3 regions of the Amycolatopsis sp. cmx-4-61 genome follow, and region 2 is predicted to be linked to each of the others. Evidence: riboswitches for the same ligand, from Rfam matches in the RefSeq annotation. Region 2 holds a riboswitch; each other region holds the start of a gene.
What was found. Region 2 has a riboswitch for S-adenosylmethionine ahead of thrC (threonine synthase). Riboswitches for the same ligand answer to the same signal wherever they lie in the genome.
Positions count from the first base shown of each region.

Region 1: linked by a shared signal. The riboswitch ahead of ACLJOU_RS24280 (aminotransferase class V-fold PLP-dependent enzyme) and the one ahead of thrC (threonine synthase) in region 2 are both predicted to bind S-adenosylmethionine.
Region 3: linked by a shared signal. The riboswitch ahead of ACLJOU_RS08380 (methionine ABC transporter ATP-binding protein) and the one ahead of thrC (threonine synthase) in region 2 are both predicted to bind S-adenosylmethionine.

Region 1 is NZ_JAEBEI010000008.1:305,751-309,955, reverse strand. Features, by position in the region: gene ACLJOU_RS24290 (hypothetical protein) at 1-589, opposite strand, end outside; gene ACLJOU_RS24285 (hypothetical protein) at 589-1,182, opposite strand; gene ACLJOU_RS24280 (aminotransferase class V-fold PLP-dependent enzyme) at 1,199-2,533, opposite strand; SAM riboswitch class IV at 2,572-2,686, opposite strand; gene ACLJOU_RS24275 (potassium/proton antiporter) at 2,765-4,205, opposite strand, start outside.
Region 2 is NZ_JAEBEI010000007.1:135,042-139,246, reverse strand. Features, by position in the region: gene ACLJOU_RS21645 (ComEC/Rec2 family competence protein) at 1-1,051, shown strand, start outside; gene thrC (threonine synthase) at 1,123-2,388, opposite strand; SAM riboswitch class I at 2,401-2,534, opposite strand; gene holA (DNA polymerase III subunit delta) at 2,683-3,663, shown strand; gene rpsT (30S ribosomal protein S20) at 3,847-4,107, opposite strand.
Region 3 is NZ_JAEBEI010000001.1:1,705,810-1,710,014, reverse strand. Features, by position in the region: gene ACLJOU_RS08385 (4-(cytidine 5'-diphospho)-2-C-methyl-D-erythritol kinase) at 1-623, opposite strand, end outside; gene ACLJOU_RS08380 (methionine ABC transporter ATP-binding protein) at 746-1,759, opposite strand; SAM riboswitch class I at 1,969-2,059, opposite strand; gene rsmA (16S rRNA (adenine(1518)-N(6)/adenine(1519)-N(6))-dimethyltransferase RsmA) at 2,185-3,021, opposite strand; gene ACLJOU_RS08370 (transglycosylase family protein) at 3,225-4,205, opposite strand, start outside.

The sequences.
Region 1 (4,205 bases), on a different contig from region 2:
GCAGGAGCACGGCGAAGGCGGCCGCGAACAGCAGGCCCGCCGCCGCGAGCGCACCGGGCACCGGCGGCAGGAACACCGTCGTGACCAGCGCGAACACGCCGGCGACGGCCGCCAGGAGCCAGCTGCGCTCGTACGCGGCCAGCACCAGCAGGCCGAGGGCGGCCACCAGTGCGCCGCGCACGTCACCGGGCAGCCGCAGTTCCAGCGCGCCGACCAGGTCGAGCAGCGGGACGGCGGCCAGCGCACCCAGGGTGCCGAGCAGGAACCGGCCGGGGCGCGGCGGCCGCAGCTGCCGCCAGTACCAGGCGGCCACGGCGAGGACCACGCAGGCGAGACCGGCGAGCCAGCCCAGCGTCGCCGGCGGGACCACGTCGACCCCGATGGCCACGCCGGAGAGCTCGTTGTCGGCGCGGCCGGTGCCGCCGACGCCGCCGGTCCCGAGGCCGTGCGGTCCTGGGGACAGCTGATACCCCTGCTGATACCCCTGCGCCACGCGGACGTCGGCCGGGACCAGTTGGACGGCCACCATCACGATCAACGCGAACCCCAGCGCCGCCAACGGGAACCAGGACCGCCGCGAACTCCCCATCACCGCAGGGTATCGGGCGGCCGGCGGAGGACGGCCGCGAAGGCGGCAGCCAGCACGAGGACCGCCGAGACCAGCACGCCCGCCGTGTCCGCCGAGAGCACCACGGCGACCAGGGCGAACGCGGCCGCCGCCAGCAACACGAACCGGCTGCGCTCGTACGCGGCGAGCAGCAGCAGGCCCAGCGTGGCCAGGAGCGGACCGCGCAGGCCGTCGCCGAGCCGGAACTGCCACGAGCCGACCAGGTCGAGCAGCGGGAGCGCGAGCAGCGCGGCGACCGTGCCGAGGGCGAACCGCCCGGTGCGGACGGGCCGCAGCGCGACCGCGTACCAGACGGCCGTGCCGAGGACGACCAGGCCGAGCGCGACCAGCCACGCCGGTCCGGTGGGCAGGTCGCCGCCCAAGGCGTGGAAGTCGTCCTGGGACATCCACTGCAGGCGGCCGTAGGTCGGCCCGGCCGGGACCGGGCGGAGGAGGAGGTTCGCCGCCTCGGCCTCGGCCCGGCTGCGGCGGGCCAGCAGCTGCGCCGCGGCCAGGCCGATCTCGGCGAAGCCCAGCAGCGCCAGCGGAAACCAGAAACGCGGCCCTCTCCCCATCGGCCCAGGCTAGCGCTCAGCAGAAGGGCGGCAGCTCCCGCGGGTCGCCGACCGGCGTCCAGCGCCCGTCCACCTTCGCGTACTCCCAGCGGGCTCCGCGGGCGACGATCTGCCGCAGCGCGAGGAGCACGCGGTCGACGTGTTCCTCGGTGCTGCCGAGGCCGAGGCTCACGCGGAGGGCCTGCTGCCCGGTGCCGCCGGTGACGCCGATCAGCCGCTTCGCCGCGATGTGGGCGCAGAAGGCGCCGTCGCGGACGCCGATGCCGTACTCGGCCGACAGCACCGCCGCGAGCCAGCCGGGGTCGAAGCCGTCGACGACGAAGCTGACCGTGCCCACGCGGTCGACCGGGGCGTCGAACAGCCGCAGTTCGGCGCCGCCCGGGATGCTCTCCAGGCCCTTGCGCAGCCGGGTGAGCAGGGCCTGCTCGTGCGCCACGACCGCGTCCCAGCTGCGGCTCAGGGTTTCGCACGCCACGCCGAGCGCGTACACGCCGACGGTGTTGGGCGAGCCGGCTTCGTGGCGCTCGGGCCCGGTGTTCCAGACGACGGCGTCTTCGGTGACGAGCTTGGTCGCGCCGCCGCCGGCGAGGTACGGGCGGGCCGCGCGCAGCCAGTCGGCGCGGCCGATCAGCGCGCCCGCGCCGAAAGGCGCGTACAGCTTGTGGCCGGAGAGGGCGACGTAGTCGACGTCGAGGTCCTTGATCGAGATCCGGCGGTGCGGGGCCAGCTGGGCGGCGTCGAGGGCGATGCGGGCGCCGTGTTTCCGGGCCACGGCGGCGATTTCGGCCACCGGCAGCAGCTCACCGGTCACATTGGACGCTCCGGTGACGACGACCAGCCGCGGTCCCTGCGGCGCGTCCGCGAGTGCTTCGTCCACAGCGGACACCGCGGCGAGGCGGGTGCGCGGGGTCGGGATCCGCCGCACGTTCGGGCCCGGCCACGGCAGCAGGGCGGCGTGGTGCTCGGTGTCGAACACGATCACGGTCGTGTGCCGCGGCAGGCTGCGGGCCAGGAGGTTGAAGGAGTCGGTGGTGTTGCGGGTGAAGACGACCGTGTCGGTCCGCCGCGCGCCGACGAACCGGCGCAGCACGTCGCGGGTGCGCTCGTAGAGATTGGTCGAGACCTGGGACGCGAAGCCGGCACCGCGGTGGACGCTGGCATACCAGGGCAGGAACTCGTCGACCTTCGCGCGGACGGCGTCGAGGCAGGGCGCGCTCGCGGCGTGGTCGAGGTTGGCGTAGCCGATGTCCCCGCCGGTCACCAGCGGCACCCGCAGCGACGCGCCCGCCACGGTGGGAATGCCTTGCGGGGTCACGGTTTCGAGCTGGGTGCGGTCGATGGCGAGAGTCATCGGGTGCCTCCTCGGCGATCCGGGGGACCCCGGCGAGGGGCCCGCGCTTGCCCGTCGCACGGCGCGACCGGCCCGGTCTTCACCCGGGGCACCCCACCGCGGTAGGAGGGTTGCCGGCCAGCAAGCCGGGGCTTCGCGCTGGCACTCATGACCTGGTTCGAAAGGTAACCGAACGCGCGCCCGGCCGCCAACCCCCGTCGCACATTCTGAGACGCCGGTCACAGAGGGCGCTCAGAGGCCGGCCTCACCCCGCCAGCGGGCCAGGCGCCCGGCCCGGTCGACGGCACGCAACCGGCGTTCGACGGCGTCGCGGACCGCGCTCGTCGTCACGACCAGCAGCTGGTCGTTCTCCTGCAGCCGGCTGGTCTTCTGCGGGGTGAAGCCCGCGCCGGCGCGGACCACCAGGCTGATCGTCGCCCCGACCGGCAGCCGCAGCTCGGACAGGTACACGCCGTGCATCTTCGACCCGGGCTGGATCCGGACCTGCAGCAGTTCGGCGCCCAGTTCGTCCAGCGGCGCGGAGTCGACCTCGATCTCGTGCGCCTCGGACTTCTTGGCCAGGCCGAGCCGGCGCGCCAGCGGCCCGAGCGTCGCCCCCTGGACCAGCGTCAGCACGATGACCAGCACGAACACCGCGTCGACCAGCCGCTGCGCCCCCGGCAGGCCGTGCGACAGCGGGATCATCGCGAGCACGATCGGCACGGCCCCGCGCAGCCCGGCCCACGACAGGAACGCCTGTTCCCGCCACGGCAGCCGGAACGGGAGCATGGACACCACGACGGAGATCGGCCGCGCCAGCAGCAGCACGACGGCGCCCGCGACCAGGCCCGGCACGATCGCGTCGAGCAGGCGCCCCGGCGAGGCGAACAGGCCGAGCAGCACGAACAGCCCGATCTGCGCCAGCCAGCCCAGGCCCTCGGCGAACGAGAGCGTGTCCGACCGGTGCGGCAGCCGCGAATTGCCGAGCACTAGCGCGGCGACGTAGGTGGCGAGCAGCCCGGACGCGTGCAGCAGCTGCCCGGACGAATACGCCACGACGCACACCGCGACCGTGGCGAGCGGGTAGAGACCGGTCGCCGGCAGCGCGGCCCGGCGCAGCGCCAGGCCGCCGAGCCAGCCGAAGGCCAGGCCGATGCCCAGGCCCGCGGCCAGCTCGTAGACCACCAGCAGCGGCAGCGTCCAGTCCACAGTGGCGCCTTCGGCCAGCACCACGACGGCGATGTAGGCCGGTGCGTCGTTGATGCCCGACTCGAGTTCGAGCGCGCCGGTGAGCCGGTTGCCGATCCCGGCGGTGCGCAGGACGGAAAACACCGCGGCCGCGTCGGTGGAGGCGAGCACCGCGCCCCACAGCAGCGCCAGCCGCCAGTCGAGGCCCAGCAACCAGTGCAGGCCCGCGCCGGTGACCGCCACACTCACCACAACGGCCACAGTGGACAGTGCGATTCCGGTTCCCAGTGCGGGTTTCACCGCCGACCACCGGGTGGTCAGCCCGCCTTCGGCGAGGATCATGACGAGCGCGGCGAGCCCCAGCGACTGGGTGAGTTCGGGGTTGTCGAATCGGATGCCGAAGCCGGCTTCGCCGAGCAGCACGCCCATCGCGAGGTAGAGCAGCAGCGAGGGGAGGCCGAGGCGGATGGACACACGCACGGCCAGCACGGAGGCGAGGAGCACG
Region 2 (4,205 bases):
CGCCGGGAACGTCCTGGTGCACCTGGCCGATCCGGAAGCGCGGTGGCTGATCACCGTGGCCCGGTACGGCGCCCGGGCGCCGGGCGCGGTCATCGCGTGGCCCGGTGGCTGGGTGGGCGGTCTGCTGGCCGCCGGCGTCCTCGTGGTGCTGGCGCTGGCGGTGCGGCACCGGCGGGTGCGGGTCCTGATGGCGCTGCTCGTCGTCGGCGGTCTGCTGGTGTTCGTGCCGGTCCGGGTGCTGGCGCCGGCGTGGCCGCCGCGGAACTGGGCGATGGTCGAGTGTGACGTCGGCCAGGGCGACGCGGTCGTGCTGGCGACCGCCGATCCCGGGCGGGCGGTCGTCGTGGACACCGGACCCGAGCCGGGGCCGGTCGACGAGTGCCTGCACCGGCTGGCGGTCGACCGGATCCCGCTGCTGGTGCTGAGCCACCTGCACGCCGACCACATCGGCGGCCTCGCCTCGGTCTTCGACGGCCGCGCGGTCGGCGCGATCGCCGTCGGCCCGGGACGGTCGCCGCCGTGGGCGTGGCGCCAGGTCGCTGCGGAAGCCGCCCGGCAGTCGGTGCCGCTGGTCGAGCTGAACCCGGGCGAGCGGCTGGACTGGCCCGGCCTGGCGCTCGACGTCCTCGGGCCGCGCTACGTCCCGGCCCGGGCGGCCGAGCAGCCGGACGGGACGACGATCAACAACAGTTCGGTGGTGCTGCGCGCGGAAACGCCCGCCGGCCGGATCCTGCTGACCGGCGACGTCGAACTGGCCGCGCAGTCGGACCTGCTGGCCGACGTCGGAGACCTGAGAGCGGAGGTGTTGAAGGTGCCCCACCACGGCAGCCGGTACTCGCTGCCGTCGTTCCTCGCGGCGGTGGCCCCACGGGTGGCCATGGTCAGCGTGGGTGCGGGAAACACGTACGGGCACCCGAGCAAGTCCACAATAGACACTCTGGCGGCGCTGGGCGCGCGGGTCACCCGCACCGACGTGGACGGCGACACCGCGGTGGTCGCCGGACCGGCGATAGTCCGCCGTGGCGAGCCCCGAGGTCCGCCGCGCCGCTGAGGGCCCGGGGCGGGCCGAGCGCCCGCCCCGGGCTGGGTCCCAGTAGCCGAGCGCCCGCCCCGGGCCGGAGCTCAGTAGCCGAGCGCCTCGTTCACGGCCGCGGCCGAGGGCGGCAGGGTGGCCTTCGGACCCACGTGGTTCTCGATCGCGTCGAGGGTCTTGAGGCCGTCGCCGGTGATCAGCAGCACCGTCTCGGCGTCCGGGTCCAGCTTGCCCGTCTCGACCAGCTTCTTCGCCGTGGCGACGGTGACCCCGCCCGCCGTCTCGGTGAAGATGCCCTCGGTGCGGGCCAGCAGGCGGATGCCCTCGACGACCTCTTCGTCGGAGACGTCCTCGATCGCACCGCCGGTGCGGTTGACGATGTCGAGCACGTACGGGCCGTCGGCCGGGTTGCCGATCGCCAGCGAGCGGGCGATCGTGTCCGGCTTCACCGGCTGGACCACGTCCTGGCCCGCGCGGAACGCGGCCGACACCGGCGAGCAGCCGGTGGCCTGTGCGCCGAACACCTTGTACGGGCTGGCGTCCACCAGGCCGAGCTGGCCCAGCTCGCGGAAACCCTTGTCCACCTTGGTCAGCTGCGAACCGGAGGCGATCGGGACGACGATCTGCGGCGGGATGCGCCAGCCGAGCTGCTCGGCGACCTCGAAGGCCAGCGTCTTCGAGCCCTCCGAGTAGTACGGCCGGACGTTCACGTTGACGAACGCCCACTTCGGGTGCTCGCCGGCGAGCTCGGTGGCGAGGCGGTTGACGTCGTCGTAGTTGCCGTCGATGGCGAGGAGGTCGCCGTCGTACACCGCGGTGGTGAGGATCTTGGCGCGCTCGAGGGTCTTGGGGATCAGCACGACCGACCGCCAGCCGGCGCGGGCCGCCGCGGCGGCCGTCGCGTTGGCCAGGTTGCCGGTCGACGGACAGGCGAGCACCTCGAACCCGAACTCGCGGGCCGCGGCCAGCGCGACGGCGACGACGCGGTCCTTGAACGAGTGCGTCGGGTTGCCGGTGTCGTCCTTGACCCACACGCGCTTGAGGCCGAGTTCCTTGGCGAGGCGGTCGGCGCGGACCAGCCGCGTCGCGCCCGGCTCGGTGTTCGGGATCTCTTCGACGTTGGACGGAACGGGAAGGAGCTTCTTGTAGCGCCAGATGTTCTTGGGGCCGGCCTCGATGTCTTCGCGGCGGACGCGGCCGAAGTCGTAAGCGACCTCGAGCGGCGAGAAGTCTTCGGCGGAGACGAATTCGGGGGCGAGCGGCTGCCGGTGGCCCTCTTCCTTCGACACCAGCTCGACGGCGGGACCGAGATCCGGGGTCTTGGTGGTGGAGGTCGTGCCGAGGGTGGCGGTCATCGCGAGGTTCCTTCCTCATCTGCCCCGCCGAAGCGGGCCGGAATTGGCACCGTGGTCGTCAGCTATCCCGCGATCGCGGGATGACAGGCTGTACGCCGGTTGCCGGGGCTTCGTCGGGCCGTTCCCTCTGCCCCTCTGGATGAGCGGTATTCGGTTGTCGGTGCGCGCACGCCGGAAACTTCCGGGGCGGGCTGCCTCGGGTACACCGTACGACATCGCGCGCGCCCCGTGCCACGGTGGCCGCCCGACATCACCGGAGCGGGCGCACGGGAGCGCAAGTGAGAGGATTCCCGGGTGACCGCGCAAGCCACCGCCCCGGCCCCGCTGCAGCTGGTGCTGGGGGAGGAAGAACTGCTGATCGAGCGCGCCGTCCGCGAGACGCTCGCCGCCGCCCGCGCGATGGACGCGACCGCCGAGCTGACCCGCGCCCGGGTGTCCGATCTCACAGCCCCCGAGCTGGCCGAACTGGTCAGCCCGTCGCTGTTCAGCGAGGGCCGGGTGATCGTCCTCGAGTCGGCGCAGGACATCTCGCAGGAGCTGGCCGACGCCGTCGCGGCCTACTTGAAGGACCCGGCGGACGGGGTCGTGCTCGTCGTCGTGCACACCGGCGGTGGCCGCAGCAAGGCGGGCAAGACCCTCCCGGCCGCGCTGAAGAAGGCCGGCGCCGAGGTCACCGAGTGCCCGAAGCTGACCAAGCCGGCCGAGCGGGAGCAGTTCGTGCGCCACGAGGTGCGCCGGGTGGGCGGCAAGATCGACCCGGCGGGCGTGGCGGCCCTGCTCGACGCCGTGGGCTCCGACCTGCGGGAACTGTCGTCGGCGGCGACGCAGCTGGTCGCGGACACGGGCGGGACCGTCGACGCCGACGCGGTCCGCCGCTACCACCGCGGCCGCGCCGACGTGACCGGGTTCGCGGTCGCGGAGAAGGCAGTCGGCGGCGACCGCGCGGCGGCGCTGGAGTCACTGCGCTGGGCGATGCAGCTGGGTGTCCCGCACGTCCTGGTCGCCGACGCGCTGGCCGACGCGGTCCGCACGATCGCCCGGGTCTCCGGCGCGGGCCGCGGCAACCCCAACCAGCTGGCGGGCGAGCTCGGCATGCCGCCGTGGAAGATCCGGAAGGCGCAGGGCCAGTCCCGCGGCTGGAACCCCGACGGCCTGGCCACGGCGATGCGCGTGGTCGCGCGGCTGAACGCCGAGGTCAAGGGCGTGGCGGCGGACCCGGGCTATGCGCTGGAGCGGGCGGTGCTGGAGGTGGCGGCAGCCAAGGGCGACCGCTGATCGCCGTGGTCGACGGTGTGGCGGCGGACCGGGCTACGCGCTGGAGCGCGCGGCGGCTGCGACGCTGATCGCGGCCGACACGACGCACGGGTGTCACCCGCCCGGTCGCACGCCGGACATGAAGCACGCCGGACACGAAGAAGGCCCCGGCCGAAGCCGGGGCCTTCTCGGAAATCAACCAGCTCAGAGCGCGTTGACGCGCTTCGCGAGCGCCGACTTCTTGTTGGCGGCCTGGTTGGCGTGGATGACGCCCTTCGAGACGGCCTTGTCCAGCTTCTGGGCGGCGTCGCGCTGCAGCTCGACGGCCTTGGCCTTGTCGCCGGCCTCGGCGGCTTCGCGGACCTTGCGGATCGCGGTCTTCACCGAGGACCGGATCGCCTGGTTGCGCTGACGCGCCTTCTCGTTCGTCGTGATGCGCTTGATCTGCGACTTGATGTTGGCCATAGGGCAACTCCTGTTTCACTCGGTGAGATCGCCGCCGCGCTGAAGTGGCCCCGCGAGAAGCGGGTTTCCTCCATGACGGAATGCCGCACGGGCAGCGA
Region 3 (4,205 bases), on a different contig from region 2:
TGCGAACCGATCCGGGGCGGGTTGCCCGCCGCGCGCAGGCGGTCGAGTTCGCCGAACACCTTCGGCGTCGACAGCCCTTCGGCGTCGAAGGCCAGTACCCAGTGGAACGTGTGCCGCGACAGCACCGGGACCAGCTGCTCGCCGCGGCCGGTGCCCAGCGCGGTGCCGCCGTAGAGCGCGAACGGGACGTCGCTGCCCAGGCCGGCGGCGATCTCGGCCAGCTCGTCGCGGGTGACGTCGAGGTTCCAGAGACTGGCCAGGCCGACGAGCGTCGCCGCCGCGTCGGCGCTGCCGCCCGCCATGCCGCCGGCGACCGGGATGCCCTTGCGCAGCACCACCCGGACCTTCGGCTCGCCGGTGCGGCCGACGTGCGCGGCCAGTGCCTCGACGGCCCGCCAGGCCAGGTTCTCCGGGCCGGTCGGGACCGAGCCCTCCCCCTCACCGTATACCTCGATGCCGGGCTCATCGGTGACCGCGACGGTCACTTCGTCGGTCAGTGACAGCGCCTGGAACACGGTCACCAGCTCGTGGTAACCGTCTTCGCGCAGGTCGTCGACCGAAAGGTGCAGGTTGACCTTGGCCGGGACCCGGACGGTGACTGGGGGCGGAACTACGGCGAGCACCCGACCAGCCTACGTGCCCGCGGAAACGCCCCAATGTGGCCTTCGGTGCGTCTCACGCACCGAAGGCCGCCTTGGGTGCGTCTCACGCACCCAAGGCCGCCTTGGGGCGCTTGGGGCGGGGGTCAGGCAGCCGCGACACCCTGGGGGCCGCGCGCGGTGTGCGTCACGTGGCCGCCGCGCTCGGCGACCCACGCCAGCGCCGCGTCGGCCCGCTCGCCGCGGACACCCAGGCGGAAGCGGCCGACCGGGGTGTCGCCGATGCGGGTCAGGCCGCCGCCGATGGTGGCGAACTCGACGTCGAAGCGGCCCGCGGCCTCGGGCAGCAGCGCCCCGACCGAGGCGAAGCCGACCAGCACGACGTCGGCCGAGCGGTCGTAGCGGGCCGTCTGCGCGCGGGTGGTCTCGATGGCCGGCAGCAGCGCCTGCGCGGTGCGGCTGGCCGGGTTCGAGATCAGGTCGAGCACCGTGCCGCGCTCGACGACCGTGCCGTCCTCCAGCACCGCGACGTCGTCGCAGACCCGGCGGACCACGCCCGCGTCCGGCGTCGTGACGACGACGGTGGTGCCCAGCTCCGAACGGGCCCGGTCGAGGACGGCGAGCACCGCGCCGGCCTCCTCCGGGTCGACACCCGCGGTCGGGTCGTCGGCGAGCAGCACGGCCGGGGCCGCCGCGAGGGCCTTCGCGACCGCGACGCGGCGGAGCTGGCCGGCGGACAGCTCGCCGGGACGCTGCGCGGCGCGCTGCGTCAGGCCGACGAGGTCGAGCAGCGAACCGACCCGGCTGCGGCGCTGCGGGCCGTCGACGCCGAGCTGCTCGAGCGGGGAAGCGATGTTGCCGGCGATGGTGCGCTCGGCGATCAGCTCCGGCTTCGTCGAAACGACGCCGAGCTGACGGCGGATTTCGCGGAGGCGGCGGCCGTCGAGGGTGCCGGTGTTGAGGCCGTCGAGGCGGACGACACCGCGGTCGGGGCGCTCCTGCAGGGCGATGCACCGGGCGAGGACGGACTTGCCCGAACCGGCGGGACCGACCACGCCGAACAGCGAGCCCGCCTGGACGTCGACGCTCACGTCCCGCAGCGCGACGACGGAGTTTCCGTTGGTGGCAAAGGTTTTGGACAGGTTTTCGACCGTGATCACGAAGGCTCCAGAAAACGGGGCGCGTGCATGGCACAGCGCCCGGCCGCAAGCGAGTTCCGTCCTGTTCGGACGGTGCAAGGAGAAGAGGTGGACCGGCTCGGACTAGCTCAGTTGGAGCGCCGACATGCGGTCACGGAGCGGCGGCCTTCGTCGACGACGCGACGCCGGGTCAGGAGCAGGGGGCGAGCTACCCTCTTCATCGAAAACGGCCTCCATCGGTCCTGGCGGTAGCACCTGCCCTGCGGAGGGTGGTTGCTGCGACTTCGGCGAGCCAGGTCTCTCAGTCGCTCGGGATGGACGTATTGAGTAAAACCGATCCCGAGCAGCGAAAGCAAGCCCATCGGCCCAGATCACACGACTGGAGGTGTCCGGATCGCGGGAACGGGGCCTCCGAGGGCGTATTTTCCGCTTCCACTGTGGAGCGGCTAGCGCGCGGCGGCGATCCGGGCGAAGTCGTGCACGTCCAGCTGCTCACCGCGGGTCTTCGGGTCGATCCCGGCGGCCCTCAGGAGTTCGCCGGCCCGCTCGGCCGAGCCGGCCCAGCCCGCGAGCGCGGCGCGGAGCGTCTTCCTGCGCTGTGAGAACGCGGCGTCCACGAGACCGAAAAGGCTGTCCCGGTCCGCGGACGCCGTCGCGTCGCCGCGTTCGAAAGCGACGAGCGCGGAATCGACGTTCGGTACCGGCCAGAACACGGAGCGTGGCACCGCGGCGACCTTGCGTGCGGTGCCGTACCACGCGAGCTTGACGCTGGGCACGCCGTAGATCCGGCTGCCCGGGCCGGCGGCCATCCGGTCGGCGACCTCGGTCTGCACCATGACGAGCCCGGTCCTCAGGGAGGGCACCTCGGCGAGCAGGTGCAGCACCACGGGCACGGCGACGTTGTAGGGCAGGTTGGCGACGAGGGCGGTCGGCTCGCCCAGCTCCGCGCGCGTGACGCGCAGCGCGTCGGCACCGACGACGGTCAGCCGTTCCGCGGCTTCGGGGCCCCGCTCGGCGACGGTCTCGGGCAGCCGCGCGGCGAGCTTGGGATCGATTTCGACGGCGACGACCCGCGCCCCGGTGGCGAGCAGCCCGAGCGTCAGCGAGCCGAGCCCGGGCCCGACCTCGAGGACGACGTCGTCTTCGGTGATGTTCGCGAGTTCGACGATCCGGCGGACGGTGTTGGGATCGTGCACGAAGTTCTGCCCGAGCTTCTTGGTCGGCCGGACGTCGAGTTCGGCCGCCAGCCCGCGGATCTCGGCCGGTCCCAGCAGTTCAACCACCGGTGGAGCTTACTTGAACCCGGAACTCGCGTGATCAGCGGCGGATCTCGCGTGACTGGAGGTCAACTCGCGTGACTGAAGGGTCGACACGCGTGACTGAAGGGTCGACACGCGTGACTGAAGGGTCGACACGCGTGACTGGAGGGTCGACACGCGAAACGGCCCCCGTCCGAGGTGGACGGGGGCCGTTTCCGAAAACGCTGTCAGGCCTTCTTGCCGCAGACCGGCCAGGCGCTGTAGCTGCCGCCGCGGCCGGCCTTGACCTTCTCCGCGATCGCGATCTGCTGCTCACGCGTGGCCTGGTTCGGCAGCGGGGCGTACTGGTCGCCGCCGTAGGCGTTCCACGTCTGCTTGTCGAACTGGAGGCCGCCGTAGTAGCCGTTGCCCGTGTTGATGGCCCAGTTGCCGCCCGACTCGCACTGCGCGATGCGGTCCCACGCGGAACCGTCGCCGATCTCGGGCGTCGGGGCCTGCTTGGTGCCGACGTGGACGATCTTCGGCTTCGGCTGGGTGAGGACCTTCTCGGAGATGCTCTCCCGGCCGGTCTCCTTGCCGTTCTTCTGCGTGACCTTGTAGGTCACTTCCTTCTCACCCGGCGTGCCGGGGTCCTCGACCTGCGTCTTGCCCTTGGCCAGGTCCGGGTCGTCGACGCGCTGCTCGGGCGGGTCGATGCTCTCCTTCTGGGTGACCGTCGAGACGCCGGTGCGGCTGATGTGCACCTCGGCGCCGTCGGTCAGCTTGACGTCCAGACCACCCTCGGCCTGGTCGTCCGGGCCCAGGGTGAGCTTGTACTCGCCCAGGAACTCCTTCGTCGTGACCGCGGTCGTCTTCACCTGCTTCGGCGCGTTGCCGCCGTCGTACAGGGTGATGTTCTTGAGCGTCTTGATCTCGACGGTCGCGCCCTGCAGCGGCAGCTCGCCGTTCTTCGGCATCGACATCCACGTGCCGGCCTTGTCGGCTTCGGCCATGCCGAGCTGGCTCAGCGCGTCGCCGAGGTGGGTCGCGCGGACCCAGGAGGTGCGCTCGACGCCGTCGACGAGCAGCTTCAGCTGGCGGCCGCGCTCGAGCTTGATGACGCCGCCGTCGCCGACCTCGGCCTGCGGGGAGGGGGACAGCGAGTCGTGCTCGCCGACGGACAGGCCCGCGTCCTCGAGCACCTCGCCGACGGTGTCGCCGAAGGAGTG